DNA from 2 places in the Serratia sp. NPDC078593 genome. Region 1 is predicted to be linked to the other one. Evidence: predicted binding sites of a transcription regulator. Region 1 holds the regulator's gene; the other holds the start of a gene.
The links. Region 1 encodes Fur, which represses iron uptake genes when iron is present. Its sites were predicted from a motif close to ATAATAATGAGAACNACTATCAA; they were not measured.
Positions count from the first base shown of each region.

Region 2: a site for Fur is predicted at 3,307-3,329, ahead of ACQKDS_RS10475 (isochorismate synthase). Genes of this name have one in related genera too.

Region 1 is NZ_JBNNGK010000002.1:154,935-162,661, forward strand. It holds gene ACQKDS_RS02780 (beta-N-acetylhexosaminidase) at 1-2,246, shown strand, start outside; gene fur (ferric iron uptake transcriptional regulator) at 2,446-2,892, opposite strand; gene fldA (flavodoxin FldA) at 3,221-3,760, opposite strand; gene ybfE (LexA regulated protein) at 3,989-4,276, opposite strand; gene ybfF (esterase) at 4,527-5,309, opposite strand; gene seqA (replication initiation negative regulator SeqA) at 5,584-6,120, shown strand; gene pgm (phosphoglucomutase (alpha-D-glucose-1,6-bisphosphate-dependent)) at 6,197-7,727, shown strand, end outside.
Region 2 is NZ_JBNNGK010000007.1:176,839-184,565, forward strand. It holds gene ACQKDS_RS10465 (isochorismatase family protein) at 1-424, opposite strand, end outside; gene ACQKDS_RS10470 ((2,3-dihydroxybenzoyl)adenylate synthase) at 428-2,056, opposite strand; gene ACQKDS_RS10475 (isochorismate synthase) at 2,062-3,270, opposite strand; gene fepB (Fe2+-enterobactin ABC transporter substrate-binding protein) at 3,474-4,424, shown strand; gene entS (enterobactin transporter EntS) at 4,411-5,682, opposite strand; gene fepD (Fe(3+)-siderophore ABC transporter permease) at 5,818-6,891, shown strand; gene fepG (iron-enterobactin ABC transporter permease) at 6,891-7,727, shown strand, end outside.

The DNA of each region.
Region 1 (7,727 bases):
AATTGTTCAAAACGGACTTTTTGCCACGCTGGTATGCGACATCGGGTGATGCGCAACCTAAGATGCTGGCCAATACGGATACCGAAGATCTGGATCAGTTTGTCGCTCCTTTTACCGGTGACCAGTGGAAGCGTACCAAGGATGATAAAAATATCCTGATGACGCCCGCGTCACGTTTTGTTAAGAACGCCGAGTTAGAAACCTTACCGGCTAGCGCGTTACGTGGGCAAATCATCCCTACGCCGCTGGAGGTTAAAATTCATCAGCAAGACGCCGATTTGAGCAAAGGCGTTGCATTGGATCTGAGTGCGTTAAGTAAACCGGTCGCTGACGTGGTTAGCGCCCGGTTCGCCTTACTTGGCGTTGCTGAGGCTGAAGGCGGCTACCGCATCAAGACGGATATCAAGCCGAATGTATTTAAAGATAAACTGGCGGTGCCGGGAGCCTATGAGTTGAAAATAGGACCTAAGCAGGCGGTCATTACCGGTTTTGATCAGAGCGGAGTGTTTTACGGTCTGCAATCCATTCTGTCGCTGATACCGAGTGACGGTAGTAAAAATATCGCTACGCTTGAAGCCAAAGATGCGCCGCGCTTCCAGTATCGCGGGGTGTTCCTCGATGTTGCACGTAACTTCCATCAGAAAGATGCCGTGTTGCGTCTGTTAGATCAGATGGCTGCCTACAAGCTGAACAAATTCCATTTCCACCTAACGGATGATGAAGGTTGGCGAATTGAAATCCCAGGTTTACCCGAGCTGACGGAGGTCGGGAGCCAACGTTGTCACGACCTAAGCGAAACCACCTGTTTGTTGCCACAGTATGGTCAGGGGCCGGATGTGTACGGCGGTTTCTTCTCACGTCAAGATTACATCGATATCATTAAATATGCGCAGGCGCGCCAGATAGAAGTGATCCCAGAGATCGATATGCCTGCTCATGCTCGTGCCGCTGTAGTATCGATGGAGGCACGCTATAAGAAATTACATGCGCAGGGTAAAGAGAAAGAAGCCGAGGAGTTCCGTTTGGTTGATCCAACGGATACCTCAAACACCACGTCGGTACAGTTCTTTAATCGCCAGAGCTACTTGAATCCTTGCTTGGATTCCTCCAACCGTTTCGTTGATAAAGTGATTGGCGAAATCGCGCAGATGCACAAAGAGGCGGGTCAACCGCTGAAAACCTGGCATTTCGGTGGTGACGAAGCGAAGAATATCCGTTTGGGGGCAGGCTATACCGACGTTAAGAACCCAGAGCCGGGCAAAGGCATTCTCGATCAAAGTAAAGAAGATAAACCGTGGGCAAAATCGCAGGTTTGCCAAAACATCATTAAGGAAGGCAAGGTTGCCGATTTGGAACACTTGCCAAGCTACTTTGGTCAGGAAGTCAGCAAGCTGGTTAAAGCCCACGGCATTGACAGAATGCAGGCTTGGCAGGATGGTCTGAAAGATGCTGAGAGTGCCAAATCCTTTGCCACTTCGCGCGTCGGCGTCAACTTCTGGGATACCCTCTATTGGGGCGGTTTCGATTCGGTGAATGATTGGGCAAACAAGGGATATGAAGTCGTGGTTTCAAACCCGGACTACGTGTATTTAGATTTCCCGTATGAAGTGAATCCAAACGAGAGTGGCTACTACTGGGGGACTCGATTCAGCGATGAGCGTAAAATGTTCAGCTTCGCGCCGGATAACATGCCGCAAAACGCCGAAACGTCTGTCGATCGTGATGGTAACTATTTTACTGCCAAGAGCGATAAACCATGGCCGGGTGCGTATGGTGTTTCCATCCAGCTGTGGAGTGAGATCGTGCGTACCGATACACAAATGGAATACATGATCTTCCCGCGTACGTTGTCGGTAGCTGAACGCGCCTGGCACCGCGCCAGTTGGGAACAGGATTATAAGGCCGGTCGCGAGTATAAAGGTGGGGAAACTCAGCTTGTCGATACGAAAAAACTGGATCGGGATTGGCTGCATTTCGCCAACCTATTGGGGCAACGTGAGTTGGCCAAGTTGGATAAAGGCGGTGTGAGTTATCGTTTACCGGTGCCTGGCGCACGTATTGTAGATGGCACATTGGAGGCCAATATTGCCCTGCCTGGATTGGCTATCGAGTATTCCACCGACGGGGGGCAGCAGTGGTTGCGTTATGACAACAGTGCCAAGCCAGCCGTGGCCGGTGAAGTACACATTCGTGCGGTCAGCCCTGATGGCAAGCGATTCAGCCGGATAGAGTCAGTGAAGGCGTAAGTGAGTAACGCCTCACCAGCGTGTCGGCGGGTGGGGCGGAGTGTGGTGAGTGAGAGCAGTAAGGCCGTATGGGTCGAAGTGTCGCTGCAATTGTTATCTTTTGACATGATTTCCCCCGGCGCGTCCGGGGATTTTTTTACCCAAAAAAAGACATAAAAAAACCGCCGTTGGGCGGTTCCTTGCGATAGATAAATTAGCGTTATTTTATGTTGTGCAGCGTGTCGTCTTCACGGCAATCCCCAATAGCGCAGTGGCCGTAGAGGTATAGGCTATGGTTGGTGAGTTTGATGCCGTGTTGCTTGGCAATGTCTCGCTGACGCGCTTCGATTGACTCATCACTAAATTCGATAACTTTGCCACAATCCAGGCAAATCAGGTGATCGTGGTGATGCTGTTGTGTCAGTTCGAAGACGGATTTTCCACCTTCAAAGTTATGGCGTGTCACAATTCCTGCGTCGTCGAATTGGTTCAGTACGCGATAAACTGTCGCAAGACCAATTTCTTCACCCATATCTATCAGTTTTTTATACAAATCTTCCGCGCTGACGTGATGGCAAGTCGGATCTTGCAGTACTTCCAGGATTTTGAGTCGCGGAAGCGTGACTTTTAAGCCGGCCTTCTTTAACGCGGTGTTGTTGTCAGTCATGCGGATTCAGTCCTGTTACTATGCTAATCAAGTTGAGGCATTTTTGCCTATGGCATCGGTCGGCACAAAGAATTAATTGCGTCTCATTATAGAACCGGTTGAGCTAAATAGAAACCGCCGGTTGTTAACAAAGATATATTCACACCGTTACATGTCACACATGCAACATCTTGATGGGCGGGATAAACCGTAACGCTAGTCTACCTTGATGAGGGAAGAAGTTACAATTTTGTAGCTTCTATTGCTTCAGTTTGCGATGCCGATAACGGCCCTGCGCTCGTGATGCGTTTGCAGGGCCTGGATAAAACCGTTTTGGTTACAAAGCGGTTTAGCCGATGATATCAGCCAGGCTCAGTTCTTCACTAATCTGTTTGACCCAAGCGCTTACGCGTTCGTCGGTCAATTCTGGCTGACGATCTTCGTCAATGGCTAAACCGATAAAGTGGTTATCGTCTGCCAAACCTTTCGAGGCTTCAAAGTGATAGCCTTTAGTTGGCCAGTGGCCAACGATCGCGGCACCGCGCGGCTCAATGATGTCACGAATGGTGCCCATTGCATCACAGAAGTACTCTGCGTAATCTTCCTGATCGCCACAGCCGAATAGCGCCACCAGTTTGCCGTTGAAGTCTATCTCTTCCAAAGTTGGGAAAAAATCGTCCCAGTCACATTGTGCTTCACCGTAATACCAAGTTGGAATACCGAGGAGCAGAATGTCGAATGCGTCCAGATCTTCTTTGCTGCTTTTGGCAATATCGTGAACTTCAGCCACATCGTCACCAAACTGCTGGCGAAGAATTTTTTGGATCATCTTTGCAATGTTTTCGGTATTGCCGGTGTCGCTGCCAAAGAAAATGCCTACGTTAGCCATATCGAATATAACCTTTAAATTCAATTAATTACAATTTTGATGCCTGACGCTTGCACCGATACTGTTTAAAACAACCGTATGATAAAGACCCAAGTCTTATCAATAAAGGCGTATCATGCCAGAAATATACTCTGGGGTTTTATCGCGTTTATGCGATGCCCGAAGAGAATGATGCGGAGATGATCCGGCGTCATCCTTAACGCCATGCCGCGTGTGCGGCTCATAAGATCAAAGTTCTGGCTGTTCTTCGGCCAGCTTCGCCAGCAGCATTTGCTCGATAAGCTCGCTGCGGCTGATATTACGCTGTTCCGCCAGTTTGTTCAGAGCGTCCACCGCATCCGCGTTGATTTTCAGTTCCACACGCCGCAATCCACGTACTTTATCGCGCCGTAATTGATTCCGCTTATTGATTCTAAGCTGTTCATCGCGGGATAACGGATTGGTTTTCGGGCGCCCCGGACGGCGTTCATCTGCGAACAGATCTAGCGTCGTGCGATCCGTTTGTTCTTTTGCCATAGGTAGCGGTACTGCAAGGGAGTTTGCATCAAAAAGCGTTTCACGCTTCAGGACGGTTCGGTTAATACAGTTCAGGTCGATACAACCTAACCCAAATTCACCCCCAACCTAGCGTCTGACAGCACGCTGGGTATGGCGGCAAAATTATAGCGCGCCATATTACCCCAGCAGGTAGAGCAACGACAATGCTTAACTGCGGTGCAAAGGGGCTAAGCTGCGCTCTTAAGCGCGATTTTCCACCAATTGATGCTCAGACGTCGTTAAGAAAACGATGAATAGCGCGCAGTACGGCCTGCGGTTTTTCCGCATGTACCCAATGACCGGTGCCCGCAATTTCGTGTGCACGCGCCAGTGGGAACTGGCGGGCGATAGCATCGCGATAGCTGTTCTGCACATAAGGCGAAAGCCCGCCGCGGATAAACAGAATCGGATGTGGCCAAGCAGGCACCTCTTGCCAGCCAAGAATGGTTTCATAATGCTCAATGAGGACCGGCAGGTTGAAACGCCATTCTCCCTGGTGGAATGATTTCAGTAAAAATTGGATCACCCCTTCTTCATCCAGCGTGTTCCGCATCAGCTCGGCTGCCTGTTGACGCTGTATGATACCTGCGGCGCTGACCGCGTTGAGCGCGGCAAAAATTCTATCGTGGCGGCGGGTTGTGTAATTCACCGGCGCTATATCAATCACCACCAGCTTTTCAATACGCGATGGCGCTATCGCGGTTAACGCCATCGCGGCTTTGCCGCCCATCGAATGCCCAATGACAAGCGCTTTTTTAATCTTCAGATCGTTCAGCAACGTCAGCAAGTCCTGCGCCATTGCCGGATAATTCATTTCCGGCGAGTGTGGCGACAGGCCGTGGTTGCGCAGATCTACTTTGATTAGCGGATGTTGCAGACTCAAATCGCGCGCCAACACGCCAAGGTTGTCCAGATTGCCGAATAAACCGTGGATCAGCACGATAGGCAGGGCGGTCGAGTGTTCAGCCGGTGCGGCTGACATTTGATAATGTAATTTCATGGCGAAGTTCATGACCGAGAGACATTCTGTTAGGGTATCATACACATTCGGATGATGGGTGAGTGCCGCTGCGTTAGCCAAATAAAATGTGTTAATCATGGGCTGGGCAACCAACAACGGTGCGCCGGTATCGTTTGACGTGTGCCAGCGAAAGGGAATTAGTCTGCTTTTGCCATGTTAAGGCACATTGTTATGTCAGCCTTGACACTTTAACCTTATAATCCCATGGCTTGAATGCAGAGCCTGGTTTCAGGTTCTACGTAGAAAAATACAGTACTGGATAAAGATGAAAACTATTGAAGTCGACGAAGAACTTTACCGTTATATTGCCAGCCACACGCAACATATTGGGGAAAGTGCGTCCGATATTTTACGGCGTATGTTGAAGTTTACCGCGGGCCAGCCGTTGCGTGCCGCAGTGAGCTCCGCCGCCTCTAGCGTGGAGCCGGAAAAGGCCGCCGCGCCACGCCCGCGCGATCGCGTACGCGCCATGCGTGAACTGCTGCTTTCGGATGAGTACGCTGAGCAGAACAAAGCCGTAAATCGTTTTATGCTGGTACTTTCCACGCTGTATACCTTGGATGCATCGGCATTTGCTGCCGCGACCGAGGCATTACACGGCCGTACCCGCACGTATTTTGCTGGCGACCAACAAACTCTGTTGGCAAACGGCACGCATACTAAACCGAAACACGTTCCGGGCACCCCTTATTGGGTGATCACCAATACCAATACTGGCCGCAAACGCAGCATGATCGAACATATCATGCTGGCTATGCAGTTCCCGACGGAACTGACTGAAAAAGTCTGCGGTACTATCTGATTTAGCGAACAGCCCGTTACTGTGGCCGTGCGCTATCTATCGCCCGGTCCTAGATCGGGGAAAGGGAGATAGGTTGATGGCGAATAATCCACGTGCCGGGCAACGGGCTCAGCAAAGTGATTTGATTAATGTGGCGCAGTTAACGTCGCAGTACTATGTGTTGCAACCGGAAACGGGCAATGCCGCCCATGCGGTGAAATTCGGTACCTCAGGCCACCGAGGCAGCGCTTTGCGCCACAGTTTCAATGAAGCACATATTCTGGCCATCGCCCAGGCGATTGCAGAAGTGCGCCAGCAACAGGGCACCACGGGCCCATGTTACGTTGGTAAAGATACTCACGCGCTGTCTGAGCCTGCCTTCATTTCCGTCTTGGAGGTGTTGACGGCGAACGGTGTCGATGTGGTTATTCAAGAAAACAACGGTTTCACTCCGACCCCGGCCATTTCGCACGCGATCCTCACCTACAACCGCAAAGGCGGCGCGCAAGCCGATGGCATTGTCATCACGCCTTCGCATAATCCGCCAGAAGACGGTGGTATCAAATACAATCCACCTAACGGCGGCCCGGCAGATACTAACCTGACATCAGTAATTGAAAAGCGCGCTAATGCGTTACTGGCTGTTCAGTTGCAAGGGGTACAACGTCAGTCACTGGATAAAGCCCGGAACAGCGGCCATCTGCATGCGCAGGATTTGGTGCAACCGTATGTTGAGGGGCTGGCGGAGATCGTCGATATGCCTGCTATTCAACGTGCGGGGCTGAAACTGGGCGTGGATCCGCTCGGCGGTTCCGGTATCGCCTATTGGCAGCGTATTGGCGAGCACTACAAGCTGGATTTGACGCTGGTTAACGATGCTATCGATCAAACCTTCCGTTTTATGCATTTGGATCATGATGGCATTATCCGTATGGATTGCTCGTCAGAATCTGCCATGGCGGGATTACTGGCACTTCGTGACAAGTTTGATCTGGCCTTTGCTAACGACCCCGACTACGACCGACATGGTATTGTCACGCCGAAAGGCCTAATGAACCCCAACCATTATCTGGCGGTGGCGATCAACTACCTGTTCCAGCATCGTCCACAATGGGGGGCTGACGTCGCCGTGGGTAAAACATTAGTTTCTAGCGCGATGATTGACCGCGTTGTGGCCGATTTGGGGCGCAAGCTGGTGGAAGTGCCGGTCGGGTTCAAATGGTTTGTTGACGGTTTGTACGATGGCAGCTTCGGTTTTGGCGGGGAAGAAAGCGCGGGTGCCTCGTTCCTGCGTTTCGACGGTCAGCCGTGGTCTACGGATAAAGATGGCATCATCATGTGCCTGTTAGCGGCGGAAATCACGGCCGTGACCGGCGAAAATCCGCAGCACCATTATGATGAGTTAGCCGCACGTTTCGGAGCGCCAAGTTACAACCGTATTCAGGCGCCGGCGACACATGCGCAAAAAGCGGCGTTAGCTAAGTTGTCGCCAGAAATGGTCAAAGCCAGCACGCTAGCGGGGGATGAGATTACCGCGCGTCTAACCGCCGCGCCGGGCAATGGTGCTTCGATCGGCGGGTTGAAAGTCATGACCGACAATGGTTGGTTCGCCGCGCGTCCTTCGGGTA
Region 2 (7,727 bases), on a different contig from region 1:
CGGACTCGTGCAAAATCTCCTGCAAGGGCGAGCGATGAAAGGCGCTGTAGCGCCATTTCACCAATACGGTATCATCAGGTTCTGGCGCCAACGCAGCCACGACCGCCTGCTGTTCGGGGTGTTTGTTGAGCCCCGGCCCCCACATATCATTCAACAATGCGCGGTCTTCATCACTTTGATCATTGGGTTGCGCGGTGTAATACACCGGTATACCTTGCGATTTACAGTAACGACGCAGATTGGCAATGTTGTCCACCACCTGCTTAATCAACGGGCTATCTTCCCCCCAAAAATTGAGGAAATATTGCTGCATGTCGTGGATCAGCAAGGCGGCGCGTTGCGGTTCGAACGCCCAATTAACCTTGTTAGCCGGCATCTCGTCTGCCGTTGGCAACGCATAATCATTAAGCTTAGGAATGGCCATCGATCACTCTCCCCGGACCTGAGTTAGTTGCTGCGCCTCCAAACGTTGGCGCAAAAGTTTTTTGTCTACTTTGCCGACCGGCGTCAGCGGCAGGTGTTCAACTTGCACAAAGCGGTCGGGTAATTTAAATTCCGCAACGCCCTGCTCGCGCAAATGACGTCGCAGCACGACCGGCTTCAATGTTTCTGTGGCAATAAAATAGGCACAACTCTTTTCACCCATTAATGCATCCGGCATGGAAACCAACGCAGCGTTAATCACCGACGAGTGGCGTAACAACAGATTTTCGATCTCTTCGGCGGCAATCTTCTCGCCTCCCCGATTGATTTGATCTTTCTGCCGCCCTTCCACACAAATGTAACCCGCTTCGGTTAGGCGAATAAGATCGCCTGAACAGTAAAAACCCTGCTCATCAAACGCCTCTGCGTTGTGTTCTGGGCTTTGGTAATAACCCCGGAAGGTATAAGGGCCACGCGTCATCAACCGCCCGACCTGCCCGACCGGCAACGGGTTGCCCTCGTCATCCGCTACCCAGACCTCATCATCCGGTGACATCGGTCGCCCTTGGGTTGTCAGGACGTGACAATCGTCATCATCAAGCTGGGTATAGTTCACCAGCCCTTCCGCCATACCAAACACTTGCTGAAGCTGGCAGCCAATCTCAGCAGGAATACGTGCCGCCAACGTTTCACCCAGTTTGGCACCGCCTACCTGTAATAATTTCAGGCTGGCAAGCTGTTGATTGCCACCCCACTCTTCAATCGCCTGTAACCACAGCGTCACTGCCGGTGGTACCAGCGCGGTGACGGTAATCTGATGTTGTTCAATCAGGTTGAAGCATTGGGCCGCATCAGGATCGGCCGCAAACACCGCCAAGCCTGCGGCATAGAACACGCCTAACACACCGGGCGAACTCATCGGATAGTTATGCGCCGCCGGCAGTGCACACAGATAGCGCGTTTCACGCGTAAAGTGGCAAACCTCTACGCTGCGACGGATGCTGTAGTAATAGTCGTTATGCGTCCGTGGGATCAGTTTTGGCGTACCGGTGCTGCCACCGGAAAGCTGGAAGAACGCCACCTGATCGGCCGCAGACGGCGTGGCGCAAAAACCGGTACTGTCTTCTGCCAGCATGGCTGACAGTGACTGTTCGCCCTGCGGTTGATTACGCAGCGCCACCACGCGGATGGACGGATGCGCGGCGCGGAAATCCGTCAAGAAATCATCATTGGCGAATAAACCATGCAAACGATCGGCAATCACAATCGCCGGTTTAATCTGAGACGCATACGCGTTTAATTCACTACGCTGATGGCTAAACAGCGCATTGACCGGCGCAACGCCGATTTTCAACAGCGCAAAAAAGGTGACATAAAACTCCACCACGTTGCCAAGCTGAACCAGTGCGGTTTCACCCGGTTTTACGCCACGGCGCAGCAATGCCGCGGCCAAGCGATCGGATTGCTGATGTAATTGGCGATAGCTCAAACGATTTGCCGGATCGACCAGTGCGATACTGTCGTTTTCCGCCTGCCGGGTGAGAATATCGGTCAACGGCTGGTCAATCCAATAGCCGCGCTCGCGATAACGCCGGGCAAACGCATCCGGCCAGGGGGTAAAAGCAATGCTCATTTTTCTTATCCTTGATTCAAACCAAATGCGCGCAAAATTGTGCTGAGCTTGGTGCCGGTTTCATGCCACTCAGATTCTGGCGAAGAATCCTGCACGATGCCTGCGCCAGCAAACAGGCGTACCTGCTTGCCGTTAACGGTGCCGCAACGGATGGTCACGACCCACTCGCCATTGCCTTCAGCATCACACCAGCCAACAATGCCGCCGAACAGGCCGCGTTCAAACGGCTCCAGTGCGGAAATCAACTCCCGCGCAACCGGGGTCGGCGTGCCGCATAACGCCGGTGTCGGGTGCAACAAACAGGCCAATGACAGCGCATTTTCCTTTCGTGAATCCACCTCACCATCAATCGGCGTCGACAGATGCCACAACGTGGTCGTGCTGAGTAACTCTGGCGTGGAGGGAATATTCAAATAACGGCAGCGGTCGGCCAGCACTGCGCGCATACCTTCTGTAACAAAACGGTGCTCATAATGGTCTTTGCTCGATGCCAACAGTTGCTGGCTGATGTCTCGATCGCGCTGAGGATCGACATCACGACGGGCGGATCCCGCCAGCGGGTTGGAGTAGAACTGCGCGCCAGATTTTCGCAGCAGTAATTCTGGGCTAGCACCCAGCAACGCGCCTTCTTCCAACGGGACATGGAAATGGAAGCCGTTCGGATTTTGCGCAATGATGCGCGCCATCAGCGCCTGCCGATCCACTGGCTGAACGGTTTCAATTTCCAACAGCCGCGACAGCACCACTTTGTCCAGTTTATCCGTGCGGGTCACCGCCACCGCATCGCTGACCATTTGCATGAAGGGCACCTGCGGCGGCAATTCCGTTTTATGCGCAATATCCGGCCCGGTGTTGATGTCATCGCTCTGCGCGGCCATAAAAGCATCGCGTTCGAACCAGTGAGTCTGTTGAGGAATGAACAACGCCGAGGGTTGGCGGGTATCAAAGGGGATAGCGCCACACAGCACTGGCTTTTTGATGCCCGCCATGCGCGCCTCACTAAAAGCATGCTGCACCGCCTGCTGAAACTCCCCGCGCACATCATCGCCACCAATCGCGGGCAAACTGATTTTAGTGAAACATCCCTGCGTATTCAGGCTACGAAAAGGAGAAGTGAAAAAGAAACCGGAGGCCGGTGAGACCTTTGGTTGCTCACGGCCAGACGCCTCACTTTCCTGTTGCTGTTGTTGAGCACCATTCACGGCTGCATCCATCGGTACGCCCTCTATAAGTTGTCAATAATAACCAATATAATAATGATTATCATTTGTATTTCTTGGGCGCTAAATTACCTTCCGCGATTTGCTATGTCAATAAACGTAAGCACTTCTTTCCCATCATAATCATGGTATAAATGGTGTGGTATTATCTAGATAAATGATAAGCATTAGTATTTAACCAACAAGGATTACCTGGCATGAAGAAAATCCTGCTTTTCGGATTGGCATTGTTCGCCGTCACCGCCGTACAGGCGGCCTCCCCCCCGTGGCCGCGTCAGATTGAAACCACCCACGGTGTTGTTACCCTCAAACACCCCCCTACACGCATCGTCTCTACCAGCGTGACGGTGACCGGTACATTACTGGCTATCGATGCGCCAGTGATTGCCAGTGGGGCTGCCAGTGTCAACGGTAAACTGACCGATAAGCAAGGCTTCTTCCGCCAGTGGGCAGACATTGCGGCACAGCGCGGGGTTAAGCGCCTGTATATCGGTGAACCTAACGCCGAAGCAATAGCCGGGGAAGCGCCAGATTTGATTGTTATGTCCGCCACCGGCGGCGATTCTGCCCTGCGCTTGTACGATCAGTTAACCGCCATTGCGCCGGTGCTGGTGGTTAACTACGACGATAAAAGCTGGCAACAACTCGCCAAAAAACTGGGTTACGCTACCGGGCGTGACGCACAGGCTGAAAAGTTAACCGCTGATTTCGCTGCGCGTGAGCAAGCGCTGAAGCAACACATGCAACTGCCGCCCCAGCCAATATCCGCATTGGTCTATCGTCAAGACGGCAAGGCCGCCAATCTGTGGACGACCGAGTCGTCACAAGGGCAGATGCTACAGCAACTCGGTTTCACGCTGGCACAACCGCCAGCCACACTGGACAACAGCACCAGCATGGGTGTACGGAACGATATTATTCAACTGAGCGGCGAGAATCTGGCAGAAGGATTGAATGGTCAAACACTGTTGCTGTTCGCTAACGATGACGGCGATCTCCAGCATCTGATGAGCAATAAATTCTTGGCGCATTTGCCTGCAGTGCAAAACAAGCAGGTCTATGCCATGGGCAATGAGACTTTCCGATTGGATTACTACAGCGCCAGCAACCTGCTGACGCTGTTAGAGAAACAGTTTACTTCCCACTAGTTTGCAATACTGCGGGCTGGGGTTGCGGCTCCGGCTCGCGCAGCGTCACCTGGCGCAACCCGCCCATCACCACTACCAATACCCCCCCCAGCAGCGCCGCGCCAAAACCGAAACTGGTCGAGGTGAGGGCTGGCAACATAAACGCTCCCATCGCGCCCAACAACAACGCGCCTAACGCATCCCCCACCACGTTCTGTGCGGTCCACAATCCATTGATGCGCCCCAGCAAGGCATCTGGCGTCAAGTTCTGGATGAGCGCATATTGCAACAGAGAATTGAGCGCGCTCAAATAACCGAAAACCACCAGACACGCCAGCGCTAAACCGTACCAAGGCATCACACCAAACAGGCCAATGGCGACAAACGCTGCAATCGCGGTGATCAGCATCATCCAGCCAGGGCGAGCCACGTGCGCTACACGGCCACTGGTAAATGCGCCTATTGCCGCACCCAGCGGCACCGCTGCATACATAAAGCCAAGGCTGGACGCGCCAATCTGCCAGTCCGTCGCCAATGCAGGATATAAAATCCGCACCGCACTGGCCATCGTCAGTAAGGCACCAATCAGTGCGACCATCCCGATCACTTTATTTTCAAACAGGAAGCGGAAACCACCGACCAACGCTTTTAACGGATGCTCACGCGGCTGCGGTGGCGGCATTAACTGCGGTAATTGCAGCAGTGGCACTAACGTTATTAACGTACCTAACGCCGCCAGCCCGTAATTCCATGCCACACCTGCGTGAGCGATCACCAATCCCCCTACCGCAGGTGACAAAATCGAGCCAAAACGCACCGTCAGCATGCTGATAGCACCGGCCTGGACGATATTTTCACGCCCCACCAGTGCCGGTGTCGCCGCCAACAGCGCCGTCACGCCCACCGCACCAAAGAAACCATCCCACACCGACAATAAATAAATCGCCGTTAGCGACGGTGTCGGCAACGCGGCATTAATGCACATGCCAACGAAACCGATGCCGCACGTCGAACGCGCAAATAAAATTAAACGGCGACGCTCATAACGGTCGGCTAACACGCCGCCCATCAATAAACCGGCAAACATGCCGCATCCCGCTAACGTCACGGCTAAGCCAACCAGCAGCGTCGATCCCGTTAGCGCTTGAATTTGTACCGGAATAGCGATGGCCATCAACCCCAACGCTAAAATAGAAATAAAGCGTGCGCAAAATACGGCACGGAACGCCCGATTGGCCTTGAGCAGACCAAAATCAAGCAAAATCGAAGGCTTACTCATTCGTCTATCACCACAGTATTAAAAAGGGATTGTGCGCTTGCTACTGCACTGGAACATCAACTCATGCTACCATAGATGAACACTATCAATAATGATAATAAATATCATTTATATTCAATTAAATCATAGGCTGTCATGTTCCGGCTTACACACCATTGCTCGCATTCCGCCCCTGCCGCGCAGGAGCAACTGATTTTCGGCACTACCCGGTCTTTTCGCCGCAGGCTCTACGCCCTGCTGTTCGCGCTACTGGTTTTACTGCTGTTAATGGCGCTGAGCCTGGCGCTGGGGGCAAAATCCATACCTTTTAGCACGGTTATTCAGGCGCTTAACGGCCAATGTACCCATGCTGACTGTGTGATCGTCACCGACGCACGTCTGCCGCGCACGCTGGCTGGGTTACTTGCCGGTATCGCTCTCGGGCTTGCGGGAGCATTAATGCAAACACTGACCCGCAACCCACTTGCCGATCCCGGTATTCTCGGCATTAATGCCGGAGCCGGTTTTGCCGTAGTGCTTGGCATTACGCTATTTGGTGCCACCGACGTCAGCCATTATTTGTGGTTCGCCTTCGCGGGTGCGCTAGCTGCATCGCTGTTAGTGGCACTGGTGGGCGCACTGGGCCGCAGCACGCTAAACCCGATTCGCCTGACGCTGGCAGGGGTAGCGCTCGCCGCAGTGTTAGAAGGCATGACCTCTGGCATTGCGTTACTTAATCCGTTGGTCTTCGATCAACTGCGCTTCTGGCAAGCTGGAACGCTGGATATTCAAAGCATGCAGGTCGTGCGTACGGTGGCATTGCCCATTGTTCTCGGTACGCTGATTACGCTGTGGTTGACCAAGGCACTGAACAGTCTGAGCATGGGCAGCGAACTGGCCGCCGCCTTGGGTACCGGTATCGTACGTACCCAACTGTTGGGCCTGCTGGCAATTACTTTATTATGCGGGGGCGCTACCGCCGCCGTTGGGCCGATTGCCTTTGTCGGCTTGATGATGCCACATGTGGCTCGCCGTCTGGCCGGTTCTGAGCTGCATTGGATTTTACCGTGGACGCTGGTACTCACGCCGATTCTGTTGCTCAGCGCCGATTTACTCGGCCGCTTCCTGGTCGCTGGCGAACTGCGCGTGTCTATCGTTACCGCGATGATTGGCGCACCGGTGCTCATTATGCTGGTACGTCAGCGTCATATGTTCAGGAGGAGCAACTGATGTCGATGTTCAGCACCCCGCTGATGAATAAACATCGTCCTGCCCGGCTGTCGCAGCCGATATTAACCGCGTTGCTATTGCTGGTGGCCTGCGTAATGTTGGCGATCTACGCACTCGGCTCCGGCACCTTATCACTCAGTGCAATGCAGGTCATCGATGCGTTGCACGGTGAAGGCCCCGCTAACCTCACGGTGATCGTCAGCCAATGGCGCTTACCACGTGTGGCAATGGCGCTACTATTAGGTGCGGCACTTGGCATCAGCGGAGCTATTTTCCAATCGTTGCTTCGTAACCCGCTGGGCAGCCCTGACGTGATTGGTTTCAACACCGGCGCCTACAGCGGCGTTCTGGTCGCCATTGTGTTATTCAACGGTGGCATCATGGGCATCACCAGCGGAGCGCTGGTAGGCGGATTGACGACGGCGGCATTGATTTATCTGCTGGCATGGCGCAATGGTGTAGACGCATTCAGGCTGATTATTGTCGGCATCGCCGTGCGCGCGCTGTTGGTCGGAGCCAATACCTGGTTGATTATCACCGCGTCACTGGAATCAGCTATGACCGCCGGGTTGTGGAGCGCGGGATCGTTAAATGGCGTGACCTGGGCGAAAAGCCAACCGGTACTGCTGATTATTGCCCTTGCGCTCCTGTTGCTCTGGGTGTTATCGCGCCGTATGCGTCTGTTGGAAATGGGGGATGATACTGCCTGTGCGCTGGGCGTTACCGTTGAGCGCTCCCGCATGCTTTTGCTATTGCTCGGCGTTATGCTCACCGCAGCGGCCACCGCCGTTGCCGGGCCTATCTCCTTTATTGCACTCGTTGCCCCGCAAATCGCT